One region of the Castellaniella defragrans 65Phen genome, then DNA from elsewhere that is predicted to be linked to it. Evidence: predicted binding sites of a transcription regulator. Region 1 holds the regulator's gene; each other region holds the start of a gene.
What was found. Region 1 encodes HrcA, which represses chaperone genes, less so after heat shock. Its sites were predicted from a motif close to TTAGCACTCNNNNNNNNNGAGTGCTAA; they were not measured.
Positions count from the first base shown of each region.

Region 2: a site for HrcA is predicted at 5,599-5,625, ahead of rpoH (RNA polymerase sigma factor RpoH). Genes of this name have one in related genera too.
Region 3: a site for HrcA is predicted at 4,441-4,467, ahead of BN940_RS16480 (co-chaperone GroES). Genes of this name have one in related genera too.

Region 1 covers NZ_HG916765.1:1,400,255-1,409,621, forward strand. The annotation lists gene fur (ferric iron uptake transcriptional regulator) at 127-552, shown strand; gene recN (DNA repair protein RecN) at 583-2,238, opposite strand; gene BN940_RS06330 (NAD kinase) at 2,266-3,168, opposite strand; gene hrcA (heat-inducible transcriptional repressor HrcA) at 3,286-4,299, shown strand; gene hemH (ferrochelatase) at 4,325-5,371, shown strand; gene grpE (nucleotide exchange factor GrpE) at 5,552-6,124, shown strand; gene dnaK (molecular chaperone DnaK) at 6,225-8,150, shown strand; partial or broken gene dnaJ (molecular chaperone DnaJ) at 8,297-9,367, shown strand, end outside.
Region 2 covers NZ_HG916765.1:438,535-447,901, reverse strand. The annotation lists gene BN940_RS01945 (COX15/CtaA family protein) at 1-40, shown strand, start outside; gene cyoE (heme o synthase) at 86-991, shown strand; gene BN940_RS01935 (SCO family protein) at 1,075-1,689, shown strand; gene BN940_RS01930 (cation:proton antiporter) at 1,692-4,292, opposite strand; gene rpoH (RNA polymerase sigma factor RpoH) at 4,660-5,565, opposite strand; gene BN940_RS01920 (endonuclease/exonuclease/phosphatase family protein) at 5,747-6,598, opposite strand; gene aspS (aspartate--tRNA ligase) at 6,615-8,408, opposite strand; gene BN940_RS01910 (DUF502 domain-containing protein) at 8,440-9,090, opposite strand; gene BN940_RS01905 (FmdB family zinc ribbon protein) at 9,103-9,367, opposite strand, start outside.
Region 3 covers NZ_HG916765.1:3,692,471-3,701,837, forward strand. The annotation lists gene BN940_RS16460 (methyl-accepting chemotaxis protein) at 1-1,065, shown strand, start outside; gene BN940_RS19125 (SRPBCC family protein) at 1,106-1,606, opposite strand; gene BN940_RS16470 (N-acetylmuramoyl-L-alanine amidase family protein) at 1,867-2,619, shown strand; gene BN940_RS16475 (acyltransferase family protein) at 3,175-4,236, shown strand; gene BN940_RS16480 (co-chaperone GroES) at 4,520-4,807, shown strand; gene groL (chaperonin GroEL) at 4,835-6,481, shown strand; gene BN940_RS16490 (diacylglycerol kinase) at 6,756-7,145, shown strand; gene pyrF (orotidine-5'-phosphate decarboxylase) at 7,238-8,059, shown strand; gene BN940_RS16500 (DNA-3-methyladenine glycosylase I) at 8,180-8,863, shown strand; gene BN940_RS16505 (PDR/VanB family oxidoreductase) at 8,893-9,367, opposite strand, start outside.

The DNA.
Region 1 (9,367 bases):
GGCCGCGCATCCGCGGCCGCTAAAACCGCTATCATAAAGGGAATTCGGATTTGCGCATGCGCGCGGCTGGATGCGGGGGGTTCCGGCCCGCTTGCCTTTTGCCGCATTCCCCGGGATACTTGAACCATGAACGACCAGATCGAACTCAAGACCATGGGTCTGAAGGCGACGTTTCCGCGCCTGAAGATCCTCGATATATTCCGCAAGGCGGAAACCCGCCACCACAGCGCCGAGGACGTCTATCGCGCATTGATCGCGGAAGACGTGGACATCGGCCTGGCCACCGTCTACCGCGTGCTGACCCAGTTCGAGCAGGCGGGCATTCTGCTGCGCAGCCAGTTCGATGGCGGCAAGGCGGTGTTCGAGCTCAACGACGGCGATCACCACGATCACCTGATCTGCACCAACTGCGGCCGGGTGGTGGAATTCTCCGACGCGGAAATCGAAAAGCGCCAGCATCGGGTGGCCAAGGAAAACGGCTTCACCCTCGAAAGCCACAACATGATGCTCTACGGCATCTGCCCGAAGTGCTCGGCCGCCAAGAAGGCCTGATCTTCCCGGTCTCCTAGCCTTTCCGGTCCCCTAGCGCGCCGCCTGCCCCGACGCCAGCATCTCGCGGGCGTGGGTGCGCGTGGCGTCCGTCATCTTCAGTCCGCCCAGCATGCGGGCGATTTCCTCCGTGCGGGATTCCGCGTCCAGCGGCCGGATGGCCGACAGCGTGCGGCCGGCGCGGGTGGCCTTGCTGACGCGGAAATGCCGCGCTGCGCAGGCCGCGACCTGGGGCAGGTGGGTGACGCACAGGACCTGATGGCGCGCGCCCAGTTCGCGCAGCAGGCGGCCGACGACCTCGGCCACGGCGCCGCCGATGCCGGCGTCCACTTCGTCGAAGATCAGCGTGGGGACCCGCGCCGCCTGGCTGGCGATCACCGACAGGGCGAGGGAAATGCGCGCCAGTTCGCCGCCGGAGGCCACGCGCGCCAGCGGCCGGGGCGGGACGCCGGCGTGGCCAGCGACGAGGAATTCGACGGTTTCCAGGCCGTGCGCGGAAGGCTTGCAGTCCGCCAGGGCGACGTCGAAGGCGCCGCCGTCCATGGACAGGGTCTGCATGGCGGCCGTGACCTGCGCGGCGAGCTGGACGGCCGTGGCGCGCCGCGCGGCGCCCAGCGCGCGGGCCAGTTCCATGTAGTGCGATTCGGCCTGGCGGCAGGCGCGTTCCAGCGCCTCCAGGTCCTGGCCGGCCTCGGCCTGGCGCAGCTGGGCGCGCAGCGTTTCATGGTGTTCGGCCAGGGCGTCGGGCTCGACGTGGAAGCGCCGGGCGGCCTCGAACATGCGGCCCATGCGGGCGTCGGCCTGCGCCAGGGCGTCGGGATCGGGCTCCAGGCGGTCGGCGTAGGCGTTCAGGCCGGACACGGTTTCCGCGCACAGGATGCGCGCCGATTCCAGCGCCTGACAGTGTTCTTCCAGAGAGGGGTCGTGGCGCACCAGGGACTGCAGCGAATGGATCGCGGCGTGCAGGGCCTGGGCCGCCGAGCCCGATTCGCCGTCCAGCGCCTCGACGGCCTGGCCGGCGCCGGCCAGCAGGGCCTGGGCGTGCGCGAGGCGGGATTGGCGGGCGCAGAGTTCCGGCCACTCGCCCGGCTCGGGCGCCAGTTCGTCCAGCCAGGCCACGTCCGCGGCCAGGCGCTCCAGCCGGGCCGCCTGGCCGGCCGCGTCGCTGCGGGCGGCGTCCAGCGCCGCCTGCGCCTGGCGCCAGTCGGTCCAGGCCTGCTGCACGGCGCGCGCCTGCTCGGCGTGCCCGCCCTGGGTGTCCAGCAGCTCGCGCTGGCTGGCGGGCTGCAGCAGGCTCTGGTGGGCGTGCTGGCCGTGGATGTCCACCAGCAGGGCGCCCAGGTCGCGCAGCTGGCCCAGGGTGGCCGGCACGCCGTTGATCCAGGCCTTGCTGCGGCCCTGGGCGTCGATGACGCGGCGCAGGATGAGTTCCGGCCCTTCCAGGGCCTGCTCGGCCAGCCAGCCGGCGGCGGCCTCGGGCGCGTCGAAGACGGCGCTGATGTCGGCGCGCGGGGCGCCTTGGCGGATCAGCGCGGCGTCGCCCCGGCCGCCCAGGGCCAGCGCCAGGGCGTCGATCAGGATCGACTTGCCGGCCCCGGTCTCGCCGGAAAACACGGTGAAGCCGGCCTCGAAGGCGATGTCGGCCTGGTCGACGATGACGAAGTCGCGGATGTGCAGCGCGCGCAGCATGGCGAGGGGTGGCTGTGGCCGTCGGGTCTATTGGTCGGGTTCGTCCCAGGGATGCAGCATGCGGTTCCAGTTCAGCTTGCTGCGCAGGGTGGAGAAATAGCTGTAACCCTGGGGGTGCAGGAAACGGACGCGGTGGGGGCTGCGGCGCACGTCGATGCGGTCGCCTTCCTGGCAGTTGGACAGGGCCTGCATGTCGAAGTGCACGCTGGCGCCGGATTCCACCCGGCCCAGGGCGCTGATGGTGATGTTCAGCACGCTGTCGTCGGGCAGGGTGATGGGCCGGTTCGACAGGGTCTGCGGGGCGACGGGCACCAGCACCAGGGCGTTGACCTGGGGGTGCAGGATCGGCCCGCCGGCCGACAGGGCGTAGGCCGTCGAGCCCGTGGGCGTGGCGATGATCAGGCCGTCGGCGCGCTGGCTGTGCATGAAGGCGCCGTTGCATTCGACGCGCAGTTCGATCATGCCGCCGCGCCCGGCGCGGTTGATGATCACGTCGTTCAGCGCCAGGCCGGAGAAGATGGTCTCGCCGCCGCGCATCACGCGGCCTTCGAGGAGGATGCGCTCGTCCTGGACGAAGGCGCCGTTCAGGACGCGGGTGATGGCTTCGTCGGCGCTGCCCAGGGGGATGTCGGTGATGAAGCCCAGGCGGCCGTGGTTGATGCCGATCATGGCCACGCCCGAGGTGGCCAGCTGGCGCGCGGCCGCCAGCATGGTGCCGTCGCCGCCCATGATGATGGCCAGGTCGGCGCGCGCGCCGATGTCTTCGTAGGATGCCAGGGGGAAATCGGCCACGCCGGTGTTGCGGCCCGTGTCGGCCTCGATCAGGACGTCGCAGCCCGCCGAGGACAGGACCCGGCCCAGCCGGCGCAGGGGCGCGTCCATGCCGCTGTCCTGGTGGCGCCCGATCAGGGCGACGGTCTTGAAGTGCATGGGCGGGGGGCCTCCCGGAATTTAATGGAATAATAGGCGTATCCGATTATAGGGGAGGAGGGCGCGGCTGCCGATGCGGGCGGGCCGTTTCCATCCCGCATGCTGGATGAAATGGACATGGATGATCGAGCCAAGACGTTGCTGAAGGCGCTGGTCGAACGCTACATCGCGGACGGCCAGCCCGTGGGGTCGCGCACGCTGTCGAAGGTCTTTGATCTCTCTCCGGCCACGATCCGCAACGTCATGGCCGACCTCGAAGACCTGGGGCTGATCCACAGCCCGCACACCTCGGCGGGGCGCGTGCCCACGCCGCGCGGCTACCGCATGTTCGTCGACAGCCTGCTGACCGCCCGGCCCTACGAGCTCAGCCCCGACCTGCGGATCGAGGACTGCCTGCCGGCGGCCGAACCCGGCCGCGCCGTGACCGCCGCCGCCACGCTGCTGTCGAACCTGTCCCAGTTCGCCGGCGTGGTGCTCACGCCCAAGCGCACCCAGGTCTTCCGCCACATCGAATTCATCCGCCTGTCGGACCGCCGCGTGCTGCTCATCATCGTCACGCCCAACGGCGACGTGCAGAACCGCATCCTGTTCGTCTCGCGCGAATACTCCGAGGCCGAACTGCTGGAAGCCTCCAATTTCTTCAACCGGCAGTTCTCCGGCAAGTCCTTCCACGCGGTCCGCCAGGCCCTGGCCGACGAGCTCGCCTCGCTGCGCACCGACATCTCCCGCCTGATGCAGCAGGCCGTGGACGCCGGCCTGGATTCGCCGGACACGGACGACGAGGCCGTGGTGATCTCCGGCGAGGGCAAGCTGCTGGGCGTGTCCGAAATGACCGCCGACATGGACCGCCTGCGCCGCCTGTTCCAGCTGTTCGAGCAGAAGACCGATCTGCTGCACCTGCTGGACGTCTCCAGCCGCGCGCAGGGCGTGCAGATCTACATCGGCGGCGATTCCCGCCTGGTGCCGCTCGAGGACGTGTCGGTCATCACCGCCCCCTACGGGGTCGACGGCCAGGTGATCGGCACGCTGGGCGTCATCGGCCCCAGCCGCATGGCCTACGACCGCGTCATCCCCATCGTCGACATCACCGCCCGCATGCTGTCCAACGCCCTCGGCCAGGCGGCCTCCTGATGCCGCCTCTTCCTGTTTTCCGACCATGAGCCGTTTCCTCCCCGAAGCGCCCGATCCCCGGGCGCTCGACCCGGACGCGCCCGGCCCCGGCCGCGGGCCGCTGGGCGTGCTGCTGATCAACCTGGGCACGCCCGACGCGCCGACCCCGGCGGCGGTGCGCCGCTACCTGGGCGAGTTCCTGTCCGACCCCCGGGTGGTGGAACTGCCCGCCGCGCTGTGGCAGATCATCCTGCGCCTGTTCGTGCTGACGCGCCGGCCGGCCGCCATCGCGCCGAAATACGCCCAGATCTGGCTCGAACGGGGCTCGCCCCTGCTGGTGCACAGCCGGGACCTGGCCGACGCGGTGGCGGCGGCCCTGCGCGGCCGCGGCCTGGACGTGCGGGTCGAACTGGGCATGCGCTACGGCCGGCCGGCCCTGGCCGGCGCCCTGGAAGCCCTGCGCGCGGCCGGTTGCGGCCGCATCCTGGCGGTGCCGATGTATCCGCAGTACGCCGCCAGCACCACGGCCACGGCGGTGGACGCGGTGGCCGCGCACCTGGCGCGGCTGCGCCACCAGCCCACGCTGCGCTTCCTGGACCGTTTCCACACGTCCGACGCCTATGTGGACGCGCTGCACCGCTCGGTGCGCGCGCACTGGGACCGGGCCGGCAGGCCCGACCGGCTGCTGCTCAGCTTCCACGGCCTGCCCCAGCAGTCGGTGCGCCAGGGCGACCCCTATTTCCGCGACTGCCAGGCAACCGCGCGGGCCCTGCGCGAACGCCTGGGCGCCGACGGTGCGCGCCTGCACGTGACCTTCCAGAGCCGCTTCGGGGCGGCGCCCTGGCTGCAGCCCTATACCCAGCCCACGCTGGAGGCCTGGGGCAGGGAAGGCGTCGGCACGGTGGACCTGATGTGCCCGGGGTTCCTGGCCGACTGCCTGGAGACCCTGGAAGAAATCGACATGGGCTGCCGCGAGGCCTTCCTGGCGGCGGGCGGGCGGGCCTTCCGCTACATTCCCTGCCTGAACGCCGAGCCGGACTGGGCGCGCGATTTCGCCGGGCTGATCGCCGACAACCTGGCCGGCTGGACGTGAGGCCCGCCCGCGCGCTGCCGCCCGCGCCGCCCCGGACCGCCGCGTCCGGTGCGTCCGCCGCGTCCGGTGCGCGGCGCCGCGCCGGGGGCCGGCCCGCCCATCGCCATGCCGGGGCTTGAAGAACGCGCCCGCGCCCTCATCTATCCTTTTGTTACCCCTTTCAGCATTGGAGATTTCACCATGTCGGCTCCCCAGGAAGACTTGGACCCGCAAGCCGCGCCGAGCGCCGAACCCCAGTCCACCGGCCAGCATCCGGCCGATGCCGCCGAACCCGCCCCCGCGCAGCCGGGCGAGGACCTCGCCGCGCTGCTCGACGAGGCCCAGAAGCAGGTCGCCGATTACCACGACCAGCTGCTGCGCGCGCATGCGGAGGTCGAGAACGTCCGCCGCCGCGCCCAGGACGAGGTGTCCAAGGCCCGCAAGTTCGGCACGGAATCGTTCGCCGAGAGCCTGATTCCCGTGCGCGACAGCCTGGAGGCCGCGCTGGCCCAGGAAAACCAGACCGCCGAGGACTGGCGCCAGGGCGTCGAGGCCACCCTGCGGCAGCTGAACGCCGCCTTCGAGCGCAACCAGATGCGCGAGATCGCGCCGGCGCCGGGCGACACCTTCGATCCGCACCGCCACCAGGCGATCTCCAACGTGCCCTCCGAGCACCCCCAGGGCGCCGTCGCCCAGACGCTGCAGAAGGGCTACCTGATCGCCGACCGCGTGCTGCGCCCGGCGCTGGTCATGGTGTCGGCAGGCCCCGCCTGAGCCCCGCAGCCGGCCTTGAAACGGGGATTTACAACCCCATATTCGATTCATCGGCGGGCATGAAACCCGCCCAGCCATTCAAACATCGACAGGATCCAACATGAGCAAGATCATCGGCATCGACCTGGGCACGACCAACAGCTGCGTCGCAGTGCTGGACGGCTCCAAGGTCAAGATCATCGAGAATTCCGAGGGCGCGCGCACCACGCCGTCCATCGTCGCCTACATGCAGGACGGCGAAATCCTGGTGGGCGCCCCCGCCAAGCGCCAGGCCGTCACCAACCCCAAGAACACCATCTTCGCGGTCAAGCGCCTGATCGGCCGCAAGTTCGACGAAAAGGCCGTGCAGAAGGACATCGACCTGATGCCCTACAGGATCCTCAAGGCCGACAACGGCGACGCCTGGGTCGAGGCGCAGGACAAGAAGCTCGCCCCCCCGCAGGTGTCGGCCGACATCCTGCGCAAGATGAAGAAGACCGCCGAGGACTACCTGGGCGAGGAAGTCACCGAGGCCGTGATCACGGTGCCGGCCTACTTCAACGACAGCCAGCGCCAGGCGACCAAGGACGCGGGGCGCATCGCCGGCCTGGAAGTCAAGCGCATCATCAACGAGCCGACCGCGGCGGCCCTGGCCTTCGGCCTGGACAAGTCCGAGCGCGGCGACCGCAAGATCGCCGTCTATGACCTGGGCGGCGGGACCTTCGACGTGTCCATCATCGAGATCGCGGACGTGGACGGCGAAAAGCAGTTCGAGGTGCTGTCGACCAACGGCGACACCTTCCTGGGCGGCGAGGACTTCGACCAGCGCATCATCGAGTACATCATCGCCGAATTCAAGAAGGAATCCGGCGTCGATCTGTCCAGGGACGTGCTCGCCCTGCAGCGTCTCAAGGAAGCCGCCGAAAAGGCCAAGATCGAGCTGTCCTCCACGCAGCAGACCGAGATCAACCTGCCGTACATCACGGCCGACGCCTCCGGTCCCAAGCACCTGAACCTGAAGATCACCCGCTCCAAGCTGGAAGCGCTGGTCGAGGAACTGATCGAGCGCACGATCGAGCCCTGCCGCGTGGCGATCAAGGACGCCGGCGTCAAGGTCTCCGACATCGACGACGTGATCCTGGTCGGCGGCATGACCCGCATGCCCAAGGTGCAGGAAAAGGTCAAGGAATTCTTCGGCCGCGAGCCGCGCAAGGACGTGAACCCCGACGAGGCCGTCGCCGCCGGCGCCGCCATCCAGGGCTCCGTGCTGTCGGGCGACCGCAAGGACGTGCTGCTGCTGGACGTGACGCCGCTGTCGCTGGGGATCGAGACCCTGGGCGGCGTCATGACCAAGATGATCAAGAAGAACACCACCATCCCGACGCGCTTCTCGCAGGTGTTCTCCACGGCCGACGACAACCAGCCGGCCGTGACCATCAAGGTCTACCAGGGCGAGCGCGAAGTCGCCGCGGGCAACAAGGCCCTGGGCGAGTTCAACCTGGAAGGCATCCCGCCGGCCCCGCGCGGCCTGCCGCAGATCGAGGTCACCTTCGACATCGACGCCAACGGCATCCTGCACGTGTCGGCCAAGGACAAGGGCACCGGCAAGGAAAACAAGATCACGATCAAGGCCAGTTCCGGCCTGACCGAGGAAGAGATCGAGCGCATGGTGAAGGACGCCGAGGCCAACGCCGAGGAAGACCACCGCATCGCCGAACTGGCGCAGGCGCGCAACCAGGCCGACGGCCTGGTCCACGCCACGCGCAAGTCCCTGACGGAATACGGCGACAAGCTCGAAGCCGCCGAGAAGGAAGCCATCGAGTCGGCCATCAAGGACCTCGAAGAAGCCATCAAGGGCGACGACAAGGCCGCCATCGATGCCAAGACCGAGGCCCTGGCCACCGCTTCGCAGAAGCTCGGCGAGAAGATGTACGCCGACATGCAGGCCAAGCAGGCGGCCGAGGGCGCGGCCGCGGCCGATGGCGCCAAGCCGGCGGCGGAAGACGACGTGGTCGATGCCGACTTCAAGGAAGTGAAGCGCGACTGACCGCCGGCCATCGCGCCCTTGCGGCCCGCCCCCCCGGCGGTCGCCGGAAGAACGCGGCGATCCGCCCGCACCTGCCCGGTCCCGGTTTCTGCCGGTCCGGGCAGGTGTCCTTCAAATAGCAGCGCATCAAGCAAAGTAATCGACCAATGGCAAAACGAGATTTCTACGAAGTCCTTGGGGTCGCCAAGAACGCCTCGGATGACGACATCCGCAAGGCCTACCGCAAGCTGGCCATGAAGTACCACCCGGACCGCAATCCGGACAGCAAGGAAGCCGAGGACAAGTTCAAGGAGGCCAAGGAAGCCTACGAGATGCTGTCCGACGCGGAAAAGCGCTCGGCCTACGACCGCTTCGGCCACGCCGGCGTGGACCCGAACGCGGCGGCCGGCGCGGGCATGGGCGGCGGCGCGGGCGGCTTCGCCGACGCCTTCGGCGACATCTTCGGCGAAATCTTCGGTGGCGCCGCGGGCCGCCGGGGCGGCGGCGGACCGCAGGTCTATCGCGGCGCCGACCTGAAATATTCCCTGGAAATCAGCCTGGAGCAGGCGGCCAACGGCTTCGACACCGAGATCCGCATCCCCAGCTGGGAACCCTGCGAGACCTGCCACGGCTCGGGCGCCCGGCCCGGCACCTCGCCGCGCACCTGCCACACCTGCGGCGGCAGCGGCGCCGTGCGCATGCAGCAGGGCTTCTTCAGCGTCCAGCAGACCTGCCCGACCTGCCACGGCACCGGCAAGGAAATCCCCGATCCCTGCGGCGATTGCGACGGCGTGGGCCGCATCCGCAAGAACAAGACCCTGCAGGTCAAGATCCCGGCCGGGATCGACGACGGCATGCGCATCCGCTCCACCGGCAACGGCGAGCCGGGCCTGAACGGCGGCCCCCGGGCGACCTGTACGTGGAAATCCGCATCAAGCCGCACGGCATCTTCGAGCGCCAGGGCGAGGACCTGCACTGCGAGCTGACCATCCCCTTCACCAAGGCGGCGCTGGGCGGCGTGCAGGAAGTCCCGACGCTGTCGGGACGCGGGGAAATCACCATCCCCGAGGGCACCCAGACCGGCAAGACCTTCCGCCTGCGCGGCAAGGGCATCAAGGGCGTGCGCTCCAGCTATCCGGGCGACCTGTACTGCCACGTCGTGGTGGAGACCCCGGTGCGCCTGAACGAAGAACAAAAAGCGCTGCTGCGCCAGTTCGAGGCGTCCCTGAACAGCGGCG
Region 2 (9,367 bases), 960 kb from region 1:
CAGCCGCGCGGAAGCGCCGGAAGGCAGGGAAACCCATTAGCCGCCGGGCGCCCCGAAGCCGCCGGAAGCGCCTAGAATGCCTAGCATGACCACCGCCGCCGCCCGCCGCCCCCCTTCCCTGCTGCGCCAGTACCTGGCGCTGACCAAGCCGCGCGTCACGCAGCTGGCCGTGTTCTGCGCCGTGATCGGCATGTTCGTGGCCACGCCGGGCCTGCCCGATCCCTGGCTGGCGCTGAATGCCACGGTGGGCATCTGGCTGCTGTCGGCGGCCGCCTTCTCCATCAACTGCCTGGTCGAGCGCGAGACCGACGCGCGCATGCTGCGCACGGCATGGCGCGGCACGGCCTCCGGCCAGATCGGCAGCCACCAGGTCCTGCTGATGGCCGGGATCCTGGGCGGCGCCGGCATGTGGATCCTGTACACCCAGGTCAATGCGCTGACCATGTGGCTGACCTTCGCCAGCTTCGTCGGCTACGCCCTGATCTACACCGCCATCCTCAAGCCCCTCACGCCGCAGAACATCGTCATCGGCGGCCTCTCGGGCGCGATGCCGCCGGCCCTGGGCTGGGCCGCCATGGCCGACGCCGTGCCGGCCGAGGCCTGGCTGCTGGTGCTGATCATCTTCATCTGGACGCCGCCCCACTTCTGGGCGCTGGCCCTGTACCGCCACCACGACTACGAGAAATCCGGCCTGCCCATGCTGCCGGTCACGCACGGGCAGAACTTCACCCAGCTGCACATCCTGCTCTACAGCATCGCGCTGTTCGCGGCATCCGTGATGCCCTACGTCGTGCGCATGAGCGGTCCGGCCTACCTCGCCGCCGCCTGCCTGCTCAGCGGCCGCTTCGTGTGGCAATCCCTTGCGCTATATCGAAACTACTCCGACGCCAGGGCGCGTAAACTGTTCCATTATTCGATCCTGTATCTGGCGCTGCTGTTCGCCGCGCTGCTGCTGGATCACTGGGTCGGCCTGGTTCTGGAAAGCCTCTGAACGAGTCCTCCCGGCCGACCCGGCGGAACCCCGACCCGGGCGCGCGCCGCGGCGCCGCCCCGGCCGATTCACCGACCTGGATGATGGACATGCCGTTCTCGCTTCCGCGCCGCAGGCTGCTGGCCGCCGCGCTCTCCTCCCTGCCCCTCGCCCTGGCCCTGCCCGGCTGCTCCTCCAAGGCCGAGCCGCTGCCCTTCGAGGGCAACGACATCACCGGCTCCCAGCTGGGGCGCGACCTGGACATGATCGACACCACCGGCCAGCGGCGCACGCTGGCCGACTTCCGGGGCAAGGTCCTGCTGGTGTTCTTCGGCTACACGCAATGCCCCGACGTCTGCCCCACCGCCATGGCGCAGGCCGCCCAGGCCCTGCAGCTGCTGGGCGACAAGGCCGGCGAGGTACGCGTCATCATGGTCTCGGTGGATCCGGCGCGCGACACGCCTGAAATCCTGGGCGCCTACGTGCAGGCCTTCGATCCGTCCTTCGTCGGCCTGACCGGCACCCCGGAACAGCTGGACAAGACCGCGCGCTCCTTCAAGGCCTTCTACGCCAAGGAGCCCGGGCCGACGCCCGAGCACTACGCCATGAACCACTCGTCGGCCTTCTACCTGATGGACCGCGAGGGCGAGGCCCGCGCCCTGCTCGGGCCGTCCCTGACGCCCGAGGACATGGCCCACGACATCAAGCTGCTGCTGTAGGCTCAGGCCGCCGTGGGCGGCGCGTCGGCCGGCGCCTGCGCCGCGCCAGCCAGCGCCGCATCGGCCGCCGCGATCCGGGCAAGATCGGGCAGGGGCTCGTGCTGGCGCTCGCCGGACTCGAACTGCTGCCAGACCTCCACCGCCCGCAGGCGCTGGCGCACGATCTGCTCGATCTTCTCGCGCAGCATCGGATACTGCTGCTGCAGGCGCTTGAAGTCGCGTTCCTGGAGCATCAGCAGGCGGCTGTAGCCCAGCGACCGCGCCCGCGCCTGGAAGTCCTGGTCCATGACCAGCGCCATTTCCCCGAAGATCTGGCCGCTGCCCAGTTCGGCCGTGGTGCCGTCCGGCAGGTCCAGCACCACCGCCCCCGAGGCGACGAAATACATGGCGCGGCTGCGCCCGAAGCGGGTGGGGATTTCCTGGCCCGGCACGACCAGGCGGGGCTTGAGCACGCGGCGGATGGCCGCCATGGTGCGCTCGTCCATGCCCTCGAACAGCGACACCCGCTGCACCAGCGCCGCCGCGCTCATGGTGATGTCCAGCACGCCGCTCTTTTCCAGCTTCCCCCAGCGCGCATCCGCCTGCTGGATCAGGTCGGAATAGGTTTCCCCGCTGATGAGGTTGTGCGCCAGCATGTCGCGGTAGCGGATGCGCTCCATGGCGCGCGCCATGCGCGCGAGATAGGCTTCCTGGAGATACTGGGCGTAGTTGGGGTACTGCAGCGCCAGGGCCTGCAGCGCGCCTTCCAGCAGCGTCAGGCGGCGCTGGTGGGCGGCCACGATGATTTCCGTGACCTCCGCCCCCAGCAGCGGCTGCACGTCGGTGCGGGCGAACTGGATCAGGCGCCGCGCCACGGACCACTTGCACATCAGGTTGGTGAACCGCTGGGCCAGCTCGCGCACCAGCCAGCCCTGCCAGCCGGTCAGGTGGTGCAGGCGCAGCGCCAGCCGCAGCCCATGCGAATAGCGCAGGTCGCCGTCGATCGCCGCCTCGAAGCCGCGCAGGCCGCCCGAGCGCACCGCGTCCCCCAGCCGCTCGGCGCGCGCCAGCAGCGATTCGGCCGTGCGCCAGTCCACCACCTGGGCCTTGAGGGTCTCGAAGAACATCTCTTCCTCGCGGCCCGCCAGCATGCCCATGCCGACGGCGACCTTCTGGTCGCGCGACAGCTGATGCACCTGCGTGGCGTCCATGCTGGCCTGGCTGGCGTCGAACACCGCGTGCAGGCGCTCCAGCACCTCGCTGCCGATGTGCTCGTTGTGGGCGATGTCGTCGATCTTCAGGCGCAGGGCTTCGAGTTCCACCACCTGGGCCTGGTCGCGCAGGGTCCGGTCCACGGGCGAGAGCTGGTTCAGCCCCAGCCGGTGGATCAGCGGCCGCAGCGTCAGGCCGTTGATGAACAGGGTCATGAGCACGAAGCCGGTCGTGGCCACGGCGATGAACTGCCGCGCCTCGTGGGGCACGGCCGGCTGCTCGGTGACGGCCAGCGCCAGCGCCAGGGACACGGCCCCGCGCAGGCCGCCCAGCAGCATCACGGCCCGGTAGGACGGGCTCACCTCGGTGCTGAGCCGCAGCCGCCCCAGCAGGGGCAGCAGGCCGTAGATGATCACCGCGCGCGCGCACAGCGTGACGATGAACACGACCAGGATCAGCAGGACTTCCATCCAGGTGATTTCCGCCATCATGCGCGGGATCAGCATGGCGGCGAAGAGGAAGATCAGGGAATTGGCCCAGAAGCCGAACTGCGCCCAGGCGCCTTCGAGCTGCTCGAAGGTGGTGGGCGACATGCGCGTGCGGCCGCCGGAGCCCACCACCAGGCCGGCGATCACGGTGGCCACCACCCCCGACACCCCCAGGTAGTGCTCCGCGATGAAGAAGGTCAGGTAGGCCAGCGCCACGGTCAGGGTGACTTCGGCCGCGGGCCAGCCGCGCAGCCAGCGGAACAGCTCGATGGCCGCCCGCCCCATGACCAGGCCGGCCAGGCCGCCGCCCAGGAAGCTGACCATGAAGCCGCGGAAGATCTCCGTCACGGCGGGCGCGGTGCCGCCGAACAGCACGCTGAGCAGCACCGAGTACAGGGCGATGGAGGCCGCGTCGTTGAACAGCGCCTCGCCCTCGACCAGGTTGGTGAGGCGGCGCGGCGCGCCGACCTCGCGGAAGATGCCCACGACCGCCACCGGATCGGTGGTGGCGACGATGGCGCCCAGCATCAGGCAGACCACCAGCCCGTAGGTGGAAATCGCCGCCAGCGAGAAGCCGACCGCCACGGTGCAGACCACGACGGCCACGATGGCCATCACCAGGATGGGGCTGATGTCGTCCAGCAGCCGCCGCAGGTTCGTCGCCAGCGCCGTCTCGAACAGCAGCACGGGCAGGAAGACGAACAGAAAGGTCTCGGAGGAGATCTCGAAGTGCTGCAGCGTATCCAGGAAGTCGGCCACGACGCCCGGCGCCCAGCCGTGCACGTGGATGATGACGCCCAGGATGAAGCCGACGATGGCCAGCAGCACGGAATAAGGCAGGCGCAGACGGCCCGCCAGGGGGGGCATGAAGGACACCAGGGCCAGAAGCCCCGCCAGGCCGAATACCAGCAGGCCGATTTTCATGATGAAGGAATGCGCTCAAACCATCCAGTGGGTATGTTACAGGCCCGCGCGGCCGGTTCCCTGGAAATGACGATAAAAAAAGGGATGCCTGGCGGCATCCCGGGAACATCCGCTTCGATAGGGAGGGGAAGAGGAGAAGCAGAAGCGGACGACAGAACGGTGGGGCCGGCGTGGCCGGCGCGCGTTCATGGAGGATTGGTCCGCCCGCGGCGCGGAAAGTTCACGGCCGGGGCGGGGAAGATGCAAAAGAGTGTTTCGGGCCCGGGCGGGGAAAGCGCGCCGGATGGTGCCCGGCGGACGGCCGATTCCGCGCGCCGGGCGAAAACGGATGTCCGCCCGGAAGGACGGCCCGGACGGAGGAAAAGGCTCAGGCGGCCTCGAAGTCCGCCTGGCGGTCGCTCAGGGCGATGCGCAGTTTCTTCAGGGCGGCCGATTCGATCTGGCGGACCCGTTCGGCGGAGATGCCGTATTCGTCGGCCAGCTCGTGCAGCGTGGCGCCGCCGTCGTCGGCCAGCCAGCGGGCGCGCACGATGTGCTGGGAGCGCGCGTCCAGGGACGAGAGGGCGTGTTCCAGGCCCTCGCCCTGCAGCGCGTCCATGCCGCGGCGCGCCAGCACCCGGTCGGGCTGCTGGGCCTCGTCGGCCAGCCAGTCGGACGGCGCGTAGCGGTCTTCCTCGTCGGCCGGGGCGTCCAGGGCGCAGTCGCCGCCCGAGAGGCGGACTTCCATTTCGGCGACGTCCTCGGGGCGCACGTCGAGCTCGCGCGCGATGTCGGCGACCTGCTCCGGCCCCAGGCTGCGGCCGTCGGGCCGCATGCGGCGCAGGTTGAAGAACAGCTTGCGCTGCGCCTTGGTGGTGGCGATCTTGACCAGGCGCCAGTTGCGCACCACGTATTCGTGGATCTCGGCGCGGATCCAGTGCACGGCGAAGGACACCAGGCGCACTCCGCGGTCGGGATCGAAGCGGCGCACGGCCTTCATCAGGCCGATGTTGCCTTCCTGGATCAGATCCGCGTGCGCCAGGCCGTAGCCCAGGTACTGCCGGGCGATGGAGACCACCAGACGCAGGTGCGACAGGACCAGGTCGCGCGCGGCGTCCAGGTCGTTGTGGTCGCGCAGGCGGCGGCCCAGGTCGGCTTCCTGGTCGGCGGACAGCATCGGCAGCCGGTTGACGGCGTTGATGTAGGCATCGATGGTGCCGAGCGCGCCGGGATTGGAGATCGCCAGCGAGAGCTGGGACGGCGCGAGCGACAGGGCGGACGAAGAGAGGGTCATGGTGACAAGGTCCTCGTGCTGGAGGAATTCATGTTAGCACTCCCCGGAGAAGAGTGCTAATTTCAAGGTAACGAATTTCAAGGTCAGGAATCTTTGGCCGTCCCCCGGCGGGAAAGTTCCCCCGGTTCGCCGGATCCTGGCCGGATCCCGATGTCCCGCCGATCGCAGTCCGCCACTCCCCTCAGGGCAGCTCCAGGTCCGCCACCAGCGGCGCGTGGTCCGACAATTTCTTCCAGGGCGAGCCGTGCAGCACCCGCGCGCGGCGCACGGCGAAGCCGCGCTGGTAGATGCGGTCCAGCCGCAGCCAGGGGAACACGGACGGGAAGGTCCGTGGCGGCGGGGTCAGGCGCGCATTGCCGTTCATGGACAGCTCGGGCACCTGGCGCAGCCCCTGGCCCGGCAGCCAGGCCAGGCGCTCGCGCAGGCGCGAGACGGTGCGGCGCAGGCGGTAGATCTCGTCCGATCCCTGCGGCGCGGCGGCGAAGACCTCGACCAGGCCGAGCTGCTCGACGAACAGCGGCGCCAGGCGGTTGGTCCAGTCGTTGAAGTCGCCGGCGATCAGCAGCGGCTCGTGCGCGGGCACCAGGCGCTGGATGCGATCGGCCAGCGCCTGAATCTGGCGCGAGCGCCCGCCCGCCAGCAGCCCGAGGTGCACCACCAGGCAATGCACCGGCACGTCGCCGACCCGCACCACGCCGTGCAGCAGGCCGCGCTGCTCCAGGCGGTGGTCGGAGACGTCCTGGTTCTCGTAGTACAGGATGGGATAGCGCGACAGCAGCGCGTTGCCGTGGTCGGTGGCGTGGCGCACGGCGTTGCAGCCGTAGGCGGCCTGCATGTGCAGGGCCGCCGCCAGGGACTCGTGCTGCGCGTCCAGGCTGCCGCGCACCTGGTTGCGGCCCTGCACTTCCTGCAGGAACAGCAGGTCGGGCCGCAGGCCGTACAGGCCCAGCCGCAGGTCGGCCAGCGATTCCCGCCCACCCGTGGCCGAGCGGCCCTTGTGGATGTTGTAGCTGACGACCCGCAGCACGGGCATGGCCGGTCTCCCCGCCCTACTTGGCTTCCGTCTGGCGCAGGCGGATGTGCAGCTCGCGCAGCTGCTTTTCGTCCACGGCCGACGGCGCCTGCGTCAGCAGGCACTGGGCGCGCTGCGTCTTGGGGAAGGCGATCACGTCGCGGATGGATTCCGCGCCCGCCATCAGCGTCACCAGACGGTCCAGGCCGAAGGCCAGGCCGCCGTGCGGCGGCGCGCCATATTGCAGGGCGTCGAGCAGGAAGCCGAACTTCAGGCGGGCTTCTTCCTCGTCGATCTTCAGGGCCTTGAAGACCTTGCGCTGGACGTCGGCGCGGTGGATGCGCTCGGAGCCGCCGCCGACTTCCCAGCCGTTCATGACCATGTCGTAGGCGCGCGCCAGGGCCTTGCCCGGATCGGTCTCCAGCAGGTCCTCGTGGCCCGGCTTGGGGCAGGTGAAGGGGTGGTGCGCGGCGGTGTAGCGGCCTTCGCCCTCGTCGTACTCGAACATGGGGAAGTCCACCACCCACAGCGGCTTCCAGCCCGGCTCGAACAGCCCGTTGGCGCGGCCGAACTCGCTCTGGCCGATCTTCACGCGCAGGGCGCCGATGGCGTCGGCGACGACCTTGGCGCGGTCGGCGCCGAAGAAGATCAGGTCGCCGCTCTGCGCGCCGGTGCGCTCGATCAGGGCGCGCAGGGCGTCCGCATGGATGTTCTTGACGATGGGCGACTGCAGGCCGTCGGGAATCGAGGCGGCGTCGTTGACCTTGATGTAGGCCAGGCCGCGCGCGCCGTAGATGCCGACGAACTGGGTGTAGGCGTCGATCTCGCTGCGCGGCATGCTGGCGCCGCCGGGCACGCGCAGGGCCACCACGCGGCAGGCCGGGTCGTTGGCCGGGCCGGCGAAGACCTTGAAGCCCACGTCGCGCATCAGGTCGGCCACGTCGGTGAATTCCAGCTTCACGCGCAGGTCGGGCTTGTCCGAGCCGAAGCGGCGCATGGCTTCTTCCCAGCCCATGACGGGGAAGGGATCGGGCAGGGCCACGTCGAGCACCTGGCGGTAGATCTCGCGCACCATGCCCTCGAAGATCTCGCGGATCTGGACTTCGTCGAGGAAGGAGGTCTCGCAATCGATCTGGGTGAATTCCGGCTGGCGGTCGGCGCGCAGGTCCTCGTCGCGGAAGCACTTGGTGATCTGGTAGTAGCGGTCGAAGCCGGACACCATCAGCATCTGCTTGAACAGTTGCGGCGACTGGGGCAGCGCGAAGAATTCGCCCGGATTCACGCGCGAGGGCACCAGGTAGTCGCGCGCGCCTTCCGGCGTGCTGCGCGTGAGCATCGGGGTCTCGATGTCGATGAAGCCCAGCGCGTCGAGGTAGTTGCGCGCCACCAAGGACACGCGGTAGCGCAGCATCAGGTTGCGCTGCATCTGCGGGCGGCGCAGGTCCAGCACCCGGTGCGTCAGGCGCGTGGTCTCGGACAGGTTGTCGTCGTCGAGCTGGAACGGCGGCGTGACGGAGGCGTTGAGGATCTCGATCTCGCGGCAGAGGATCTCGACCTCGCCCGAGAGCAGGTCGGGATTGGTGGTGCCGGCGGGGCGCAGGCGCACCAGGCCGGTGATCCGCAGGCAGTATTCGTTGCGGATCCGTTCGGCGGTCTCGAACGCGGCCTCGTTGTCCGGGTCCACCACCACCTGGGCCAGGCCCGCGCGGTCGCGCAGGTCGATGAAGATCACGCCGCCATGGTCGCGGCGGCGATGCACCCAGCCGAACAGGGTCACGGTCTGGTCGAGGTGGGCTTTGGACACCTCGCCGGTGTAGCAAGTGCGGTTCAAGAATGGCTCCGTCAGAGGAATTGTTCGAGTTTCAATGGGCCTGTCCGTCGGGGGATTCCACGGCCGGCAGGTCCATCTGTGTCTGGGGCGGCAGGCCGGGCGGCGCCACCACCCCCATGGACACGATGTATTTCAGTGCCGTTTCCACCGACATGTCGAGCACCTGGACATCGGCGCGCGGCATCATCAGGAAGAAGCCCGACGTCGGATTGGGCGTCGTGGGCACGTAGACGCTGACGAAATCGCCGTCCAGCAGCGCGGCGATCTCGGTGCAGGGAGTGCCGGTCAGGAAGCCGATGGTCCAGGCGCCCTGGCGCGGATACTGCACCAGCACGGCCTCGTGGAAGGCCTGGCCGTTGGGCGCGAACACGGTGTCGCTGACCTGCTTGACCGAATTATAAATGGAGCGCACCAGGGGGATGCGCCCCAGCAGGGATTCCCAGCGCGACAGGATGGCGCGGCCGATGAAATTGGCGCAGAACAGCCCCGTGAGCAGGATCACGGCCAGGACCAGGACCAGCTCGAACCCCGGGATCGCCACCCCGAACAGGGCCTCGGGCGAGAGGAACGAAGGCACCAGGGACATGAGGGTGCCGATCAGGATGGTCAGCACCCAGACCGTGGCCACCAGCGGCAGCCAGATCAGCAGGCCGGTGATGAAGTAGCGTTTGAGAAAGCGCATGGATTCCCGGAATCAGCCCGACGTCGAGGCGGGCGGGGTGCCGCCGGAGGCGGGGGCCGCGGCCGCTGCCGGCGCGGCGCCGCCCGCCGCATCGGCGGATTTGGGCGCGGGTTTGCCGCCGCCGCGGAAATCGGTGGCGTACCAGCCGGTGCCCTTGAGGCGGAAGCCGGCCGCGGTCACCTGTTTTTCGTAGGCGTCCTCGCCGCAGGCCGGACAGGTCTTCAGCGGGGGATCGGAGATTTTCCGCAGCACGTCCTGCTCATGGCCGCAGCGGCTG
Region 3 (9,367 bases), 1.7 Mb from region 1:
GCCTGGCTGGCCGGACTGCGCGGCACGGCGTGGCTGGGCGCCGCGGGCGGCGGCGCCGCGCTGGTGCTGCTGGCCGGCCTGCTCCTGGACCACCGGCTGGTGCGGCCGCTGCGCGCCATCCAGCGCCAGGCCGTCCAGGCCGCCACGGGCCAGCCCGTGGACGACTGGCGCCTGCCCCGCCTGGACGAGATCGCCTCGATCCAGAAAGCCATCACGCAATCCAGCCTGAACCTGCGCTCCTTCATCGACGACGTGCACGCCCAGCTCGGCGGCCTGCGCCACGCCTCCGGCGAGATCGCCCAGGGCAGCCAGCACCTGAGCACCGAAACCGAACAGGCGGCCAATCGGCTGGCCGAGACGGCCAACGCCATGGAGCAGCTCGCGGACCTGATCGACAGCAACGCCGACCGCGCCCGGCAGGCCGTCGCCCTGGCCAAGGACTCGGGCAATTCGGCCGTCCACGCGGCCAGCACCGTGGAACAGGCCGCGCACCAGATCGAGCACATGGACGCGGCCAGCCAGAAGATCGGCGAGATCGTGGGGGTGATCGACAGCATCGCCTTCCAGACCAACATCCTGGCGCTCAATGCCGCGGTCGAGGCCGCGCGCGCCGGCGAACAGGGCCGCGGCTTTGCCGTGGTGGCCGGGGAAGTGCGCGCGCTGGCCCAGCGCTCGGCCAGCGCCGCCAAGGAAATCGGCGGCCTGATCCACGAAACCGTGCAGATCGCCCAGGGCGGCGTGGCCCGCACGCGCGAGGCCACCGAAGCAATGGGCCACATCCTGGAACAGAACCGCCAGGTGGGCGCGCTGATCGACCACATCCATCAGGCGGGGCGGGAGCAGGCCGACGGCCTGGCGCGCATCCGCGAAACCTTCGTCCAGCTCGGCGACCTGACCCGGGGCAACGCCGCCATGGCCGAGGAGTCGTTCACGGCCGTGCAGACCCTGGACGGCCAGACCCTGAACCTGGCCAGCGCGGCCGGGGTGTTCCGGCGGGACACGGAGGATGGCGCGCCGGCGCCGGCCCGGCCCGCGCCGCGGCGGCAGCTGGCGATCGCCTCGTAGGAGGAGGCACGACGCGGCTCATGCGGTGCGGTTCGTGCGCTCAGGCATCCAGCAGCGTCTGGTAATGCTTGCGCGCCCGCAGGTACAGGTCCAGGGGAAAGCGCACCGGCACGTTCTCCAGGGCCGCGGCCAGCATGGCCAGGTGGCCGTCGAATCCCGCGCAGGCCTTGGCGGCGTCCTCGTCGCCGGGCAGGCGCACGATCAGCGTCAGCCGCGTGCCGTCCGCCTCCTCGGCCAGTTCCCAGCGGATGGGCCGTGCGGGCTGCGAGCCGCTGCTCCAGGAATATTCCAGCACGCGCTGCGGTTCCAGCGCCGTGACGGTGCTGTCGATCACGATGCCGCTGTCGGCGAAATCGATGCGCACGGCCCCGCCCTGCCGCAGCTCGATGGTGCCGGGCGCCAGCCACTGGGCCAGATGCGGAGGCTGCGTCAGCATGGCCCAGACGGCCGCCGGATCGTGGCCGTAGCGCCGCTCCAGCCGGCCCTCGAACCCCTGTTCCAGCCGCCGGATCGTGCCGGCCTGGAAATCGTCATCGCTCATCTCGAAACCTCTCTGGATTGCACGGGCCGGAAGCGCGGCGCCCCGGCCGGGACACCGGCCCGCGGCCGAAACCCGCATCATCGCCCAGAAGGGGTGCCGGATTTCCCCATATCCCTGTCCGCTGCGGGGTCGTATGCTGGGGGCAGACGGCGCGCCGGGCCGCGGAGGCGGCCGCGCCGGACCGCAGCGCGGCGGCCGCGCCGCGCCCCGTTTCCCGGAGGACCGTTGCCGTGTCACCGACATGCTCTGCCCGCAGGCGCCTGGCGCGCGCCCTGCTTCCCTTCCGGGCCCCCGGTCTGCCGGCCCGCGTTTTGCCGGCTCCGGTCCTGCTGGCTTCCGTTTTGCTGACCCTCGGCCTGCTGGCCCCGGGCGGCGCCGCCCCCGCGCGCGCCGCGCACGTCCTGGTGGACGCGGGCCACGGGCCGGAACATCCGGGCGCGGCGGGCGCCAGCGGCCGCCCCGAGTACCTGTACAACCGGGATCTGGCCGCCGCCCTCGCCCGCGCGCTGGCGGCGCTGGGCGAGCGGACGACGCGGGTCGAAGGCATCGGCGCGGACATCCCCCCGGACCAGCGCGCGGCGGCTGCGCCGGATGCCGACGTCCTCGTCTCGATCCACCACGACTCGATCCTGGCGCGGTATCTCCAGGCCGGCCGCCAGGGCGAGTTCGCGGGCTATTCGATTTTCGTGTCGCGGCGCAATCCCCATCCCGCGCGCAGCCTGCGCTGCGCCCGGCGCATCGGCGAGCGGCTGCGGGCGGCGGGCGAACGGCCCTCGAACTATCACGCCGAGCCGGTCGAAGGCGAAAACCATCCGTTCGTCGACCGCCGCCTGGGCATCCACCGCTACGACGGCCTGGCGGTGCTGCGCACCGCGCCCATGCCCGCCGTTCTGGTCGAGGCGGGGGTGATCGTCAATCCGGCGGAAGAAGCCCGCCTCGGCGAGCCGGAGACGGTCGCGCGCCTGGCCCGCGCCATCGCACGGGGAGTGCACGCCTGCCTGGCGGAGCGGTGAGCCGACGGCATCAGGCTGGACCTGGAACGCCCGGGCGGGCGCAGGAGTTCAGGATCGCCCGGTGCGGCGATTTCAAGAAAATGCATGCAGTGGCTTGCTGACACGTACAAGAGGCAATATATGCCACCATTTGCAACTCAAGCGACGCATGCGCGCCATCGTGCCCTGCCCTCGAATGGGCCGGCGGAAGGATGGCGAAGCAGCCGATTGGGCCGGCCTTGAACACCAGTGATGCGCCAATGTCCGTGGATCCGGATCTTTCCTGTCCGCCTCCGAGAAAACGCTTGGTGCAGTTCCATACATACTGAACATGCAAGGCGGGGTCCACCATGGAGCATGTACAGGATTGAAGTCGATGAGCCTCAGTGTTCCCTGCAGGCCCCGCGATACCCGTGCCAATGCCCGGGAGCGTGCTGCACCAACGCACGGCTTTCCGTCCACGCCCTCCGCCGCGCGCTTCGATCCCCGCATCGCCCCTTCAATTTCCCGCTCGAAACCACCGTCGAAGATCTGTCTTGATTTTTTGGCGCAACCGGAACCTCGGATTTTCGATCCATGCTCCTGTCCAACGTTCTCCGCAAAGAAAACAACAATCTGGATATCTTCCGGCTGATTGCCGCGGCCATGGTGATATATGGCCACGCCTACGCCGTGCTTCCCACCGAAGGGAAGCTGGATTTCTTGAAAAGGCTGCTGGTTTTCGATTACTCGGGCTCGCTTGCGATCAAGACATTCTTCTTTCTGAGCGGCCTGGTCGTGACCAACAGCCTGGTCGAGAAAAAGGACGCCTGCCAATTCCTGATGTCGCGGTTTTTCAGGATCTGGCCCGCGCTGGCGGTCGTGCTGGCAGCCATGGCTTTCGTGTTCGGGCCGCTCCTTTCGGCCCATCCACCCCACGAGTATTTTTCAAATCCCGCCATCTACGAATACTTCCTGCACGGACTGATCATGGACATGCAATATGATCTTCCGGGGGTGTTCCAGGACAATGCGCTCAGCTCCGTCAATGGATCGTTGTGGTCGATCCCGTACGAGATCTATGCCTATGTCGCACTGCTTGCGGCATTCCTGCTGGGCTCGACCCGATCCCGCCCTCTGTCGATCGGGCTGTTTCTCGTCATCCTGGTGGATTCGGCCACCGGAAACACACTGCTCTTCACCTGGCTGCCGCAGAACACCGAGATCACCATGCTCGCACCCTGTTTCGCCGCGGGGTCGCTTTTCACCCTGTTCAAGGACAGGATCCAAGTGCATTTCCAGGGGACCATTGGCGCATGGGCCCTGTACTTTCTATTCATGAAGTCGTCGTACAATTTTTATTTCTTCTATCTCGCCGTTTTTTACTCCATCCTGTTTTTTTCCAGCCGGAAGGCCCTGCTGAAATTCAAGCCGGCCATCGACATCTCTTACGGGATGTATTTATGGGGCTGGCCGGTCCAGCAGGTGATGGCGCAATATTTTCCCGAACAGGGGATCAGCTTCAACCAGCTCGCATCGGTGGCGATTGCGGCATTGCTCGGCTATGTTTCCTGGCATTTCATCGAGCGGCATTTCATCCGGATGGGATCGAATTTCAGCCGGTGGGCGCCATCGGGGGCGGGCAGCCTTCCCTCCTGAAGCGCCGCCCGCGCGATCCATGGCCTCGGCGCCGGGCGGCCGCCTCGGGCGCCCGCCTGCAGTCCAGCATCGGCCTCGCGCACGCCTCAGCGCCTTCAGTCCCGTGGCCGGCAGGCCGCCGGACCCCTCGAAGGTCTCATCGGCGCCCCCTTACTTGTAACAAGCCCGGCTCCCCTCTTGAAACGCGGAGAATCGTCCTTATAATTAGCACTCGACGGGGTTGAGTGCTAACAATCCTCCGCCCCAGCACCCATTCACACTTTCTACGTACAGGAGTTCCTCCATGGCACTGCGTCCTTTGCACGATCGCGTGATCGTCAAGCGTCTGGACAACGAGCGCACCACCGCCTCGGGTATCGTCATCCCTGACAGCGCGGCTGAAAAGCCCGACCAGGGCGAAGTCCTGGCCGTCGGTCCCGGCAAGAAGACCGACGACGGCAAAGTGATCCCGGTCGACCTGAAGGTCGGCGACAAGGTCCTGTTCGGCAAGTACGCCGGCCAGTCCGTCAAGGTCGATGGCGAGGAAGTGCTCGTCATCCGCGAGGAAGAAGTCCTCGCCGTGATCCTGTAAGCCCCCCTCATACCAAGGAATTTCGACATGGCTGCAAAGCAAGTTTATTTCGGTGACGATGCCCGCACCCGCATCGTCCGCGGCGTCAACATCCTCGCCAACGCCGTCAAGACCACCATGGGCCCCAAGGGCCGCAACGTGGTGCTGGACCGCTCCTTCGGCGCCCCCACCGTCACCAAGGACGGCGTCTCCGTCGCCAAGGAAATCGAACTGAAGGACAAGTTCGAGAACATCGGCGCCCAGCTGGTCAAGGAAGTCGCTTCCAAGACCTCCGACAACGCCGGCGACGGCACCACCACCGCCACCGTGCTGGCCCAGGCCATCGTCGAGGAAGGCCTGAAGTACGTGGCCGCCGGCATCAGCCCCATGGACCTGAAGCGCGGCATCGACAAGGCCGTGATCGCCGCCGTCAACGAGCTGCACGCCCTGTCCAAGCCCTGCACCACCAGCAAGGCCATCGCCCAGGTCGGCTCGATCTCGGCCAACAGCGACACCTCCGTCGGTGAAATCATCGCCAACGCGATGGACAAGGTCGGCAAGGAAGGCGTCATCACCGTCGAGGACGGCAAGTCCCTGGAAAACGAACTCGACGTCGTCGAAGGCATGCAGTTCGACCGCGGCTACCTGTCGCCCTACTTCATCAACAACCCCGACAAGCAAGTCGCCGTGCTGGACGATCCGTTCGTCCTGATCTTCGACAAGAAGATCAGCAACATCCGCGACCTGCTGCCGGTGCTGGAACAAGTCGCCAAGTCCAGCCGTCCGCTGCTGATCGTGGCCGAGGACGTCGAGGGCGAAGCCCTGGCCACCCTGGTGGTGAACAACATCCGCGGCATCCTGAAGACCACCGCCGTCAAGGCCCCGGGCTTCGGCGACCGCCGCAAGGCCATGCTGGAAGACATCGCCATCCTGACGGGCGGCACGGTGATCTCCGAGGAAACCGGCCTGTCGCTGGAAAAGGCGACCCTGGAGCTGCTGGGCCAGGCCAAGCGCATCGAAGTGGCCAAGGAAAACACCACCATCATCGACGGCGCCGGCCAGGCCGCCAACATCGAAGCGCGCGTCAAGCAGATCCGCGCCCAGATCGAGGAAGCCACGTCCGACTACGACCGTGAAAAGCTGCAGGAACGCGTCGCCAAGCTGGCCGGCGGCGTCGCGGTGATCCGCGTGGGCGCGGCCACCGAAGTCGAAATGAAGGAAAAGAAGGCCCGTGTCGAAGACGCGCTGCACGCCACGCGTGCCGCCGTCGAGGAAGGCATCGTCCCGGGCGGCGGCGTCGCGCTGATCCGCGCCAAGGCCGCCGTGGCCAAGGTCAAGGGCGACAACGCCGACCAGGACGCCGGCATCAAGCTGGTCCTGCGCGCCATCGAATCCCCGCTGCGCACCATCGTCAGCAACGCCGGCGACGAAGCCAGCGTGATCGTCAACGCGGTCGAGAAGGGCGAAGGCAACTACGGCTACAACGCCGCCACCGGCGAATACGGCGACCTGGTCGAGCAGGGCGTGATCGACCCGACCAAGGTCACCCGCACCGCGCTGCAGAACGCCGCCTCGGTCGCCAGCCTGCTGCTGACCACCGAAGCCGCCGTGGCCGAGATCGTGGAAGACAAGGCCGCGCCGGCCATGCCCGACATGGGCGGCATGGGTGGCATGGGCGGCATGGGCGGCTTCTAAGCTCCCGTCCGTCTCCAGCCGGCGCTCCGGCGCCGGCCGGACCCCGGCCCCTCCTTGCAGCTTGCACGCTGCCCGGATTCGGCAGGCACGAGATAGTCCGCAGGGGCTATCTCGTGTTCTGCATCATCCCCGTCACGGTTCGCCGCGGCGGGGATTTTTTATCGGCCGGGCTGCGCTGCCCCTACGGCAGCATCCACATCGACATGCGGATGGAAGCGACCGCTTCCCGACACCCATCCATTACAATGCCCGCACCATCCGGACCCGTCGCCCCATGACCCAGCCCTCCCCTTACAAGAGCACCGGCGGACTGCTGCGCATCGCGCGCGCCTTCGGCTATTCGCTGCAGGGGCTGGGCGCGGCGTGGCGCCACGAGGCCGCCTTCCGCCAGGAAACGGTGCTGGCCGCGATCCTGATCCCGCTGGGCCTGTGGCTGGGCGACAGCGCCGTCGAACGGCTGCTGCTGGCGGGCGCGCCGGTGCTGGTGCTGGCGGTGGAACTGCTCAATTCCGCGATCGAGACGCTGGCCGACGCGATCGGCACCGACTATCATCCCCTGCTGGGACGCGCCAAGGACATCGGCAGCGCGGCGGTGCTGCTGACGCTGCTGCTGGCGGCCGCCGCCTGGGCGGCGGTGCTGGCGCCGCGCTGGTGGCCGTCCTGAGCTCCTGAGCCCATGAAGACGCACGCGGCGCGCGACCGCGAGCGCACCGCACTCCCCCGAACCCATACCCATACGAGACAGAGGCCGACCCCATGACCTTCATCGACAAGCTGAACCGCGCCTGGGCCGCCCAGGATTCCCTGCTGATGGTGGGCCTGGATCCGGACCCGCGGCGCTTTCCCAAGGAACTGGAAGGCCGGCCGGACGCGATCACCGAATTCTGCCTGCGCATCGTCGAGGCCACCGCGCCCTACGTCTGTGGCTTCAAGCCGCAGATCGCGTATTTCTCGGCGCTGGGCGCCGAGGACCAGCTGCAGGACATCTGCCGGACGATCCGCGAGCGGCATCCGGACCTGCCCATCGTGCTGGACGCCAAGCGCGGCGACATCGGCAGCACCGCCGAGCAGTACGCCCGCGAGGCCTTCGAGCGCTACGGCGCCGACGCGGTCACGGTCAATCCCTACATGGGGCGCGATTCCGTGCAGCCCTACATCGACTACGGCGAGCGCGGCGTCATCATCCTGTGCCGCACCTCCAACGTCGGCGGCGCCGATTTCCAGGACATGCGCCTGGCCAACGGCACGCCGCTGTACCTGCACGTCGCCGACCAGGTGGCCCGCGTCTGGAACACCAGCGGGCAATGCGCCCTGGTGGTGGGCGCCACCTTCCCGGAAGAAATCGCCCAGGTGCGCCGCCGGGTGGGGGACATGCCCCTGCTGGTTCCCGGCATCGGCGTCCAGGGCGGCGACATCCGGGCCACGGTGCAGGCGGGCCGCACGCCCGCCGGCCGCGGCATGATGATCAATTCGTCGCGCGCCATCCTGTACGCCAGCGCCCAGGAAGGCTGGGAACAGGCCGCCGCCAAGACCGCGCGCGCCACGCGCAGCGCCATCCGCGCGGCGCTGCAAGGCTGATCCCCGCCCGGCGGCCGCCCGCCCGCGACGTCAGGCGAGCCGGCTCGCAGGAAGACGGGCGCCGGGAAGATGCCCCCCAGGAGGACAGCCTCCGGGCAGACGGCTCATAGGAAGACACTCATGACCCTCGACTATCGCCAGCTCTACGACACGGTCCGCGCGCGCTTTGAATCCGACGAGGCCCTGGAAGCCTTTCTGCCCCGGGCGCTGACGCCCCGGGCCTTGAAGGACCAGGGCGACGACCGCTATCTTTCCGCCATGACCCGGCGGGTCTTCCACGCGGGCGTGCAGCACACGATGGTCGACGCCAAGTGGCCCGAATTCGAGCAGGCCTTCCAGGGCTTCGTCCCCGAGGCCATGGCGCAGCTCAGCCCTTCGCTGATCGAAGCGCACATGCAGAACGACCGGATCATCCGCGACCGCGCCAAGATCAAGAGCATTCCGGCAAACGCCCGCTTCATCCTGGACATCCGCCGGGAACGGGGCACCGGCTTCGGCGCGTTCCTGGCCGACTGGCCGGACACCGACACGATCGGCCTGTGGCGCCTGCTGGCCAAGCGGGGCGCGCGCCTGGGCGGACGCTCGGCCGCCGGGTTCCTGCGCCTGGCCGGCAAGGACACGTTCCTGCTGACCAGCGACGTGGTCGCGCGCCTGGCGGCCGCGGGCGTCATCGAGCGCGAGCCCACCGCCCAGCGCGACCTGCAGGCCGTACAGGAGGCTTTCAACGCTTTGCGGCGGGATTCGGGCCGGCCGCTGTGCCAGCTCTCGGCCCTGATGGCCCTGAGCATCAATCCGGCGTTCTGAGGCCGGCGCGGTCATCCGCCCGGCCTTCCCTAGATATCAAGCACCAGCGTGGGGCCCGCGCAATCCGCAACACAGACGCAGACCTCGCGCTCGCGCTCCCGTGGCGTCAGCACCCGATCGTGGTGGATGGGCGGCCCTTCGCTCCAAGGAGTGCGGCATGCGCCACAAATGCCGCCCCCGCACGACACAATGATGTCGGCATCCATGGATTCCAGGGTGGCCAGCAGGCCGATTTCGGGCAATACGTCCTTTTCACGGCCACTTTTGGCCAAGACGACACGATACGGCTTGACGCTCGGATCCGGCGTATGGGCAGGCGCAACAAAGCGCTCGATGTGCTTGCGATCTTCGGGCCAATCAGCGACCAGCGCCTCGACGGCATCCAGCATGCCGCCGGGCCCGCAGCAGAAGACTTTGGCAGTATCGCCATATTGTCTGATAAGGGTTCCCAGGTCAGGAGGAGCCACCCGTCGCGTATCGTACAGATGCACACGCCCCGCAGAG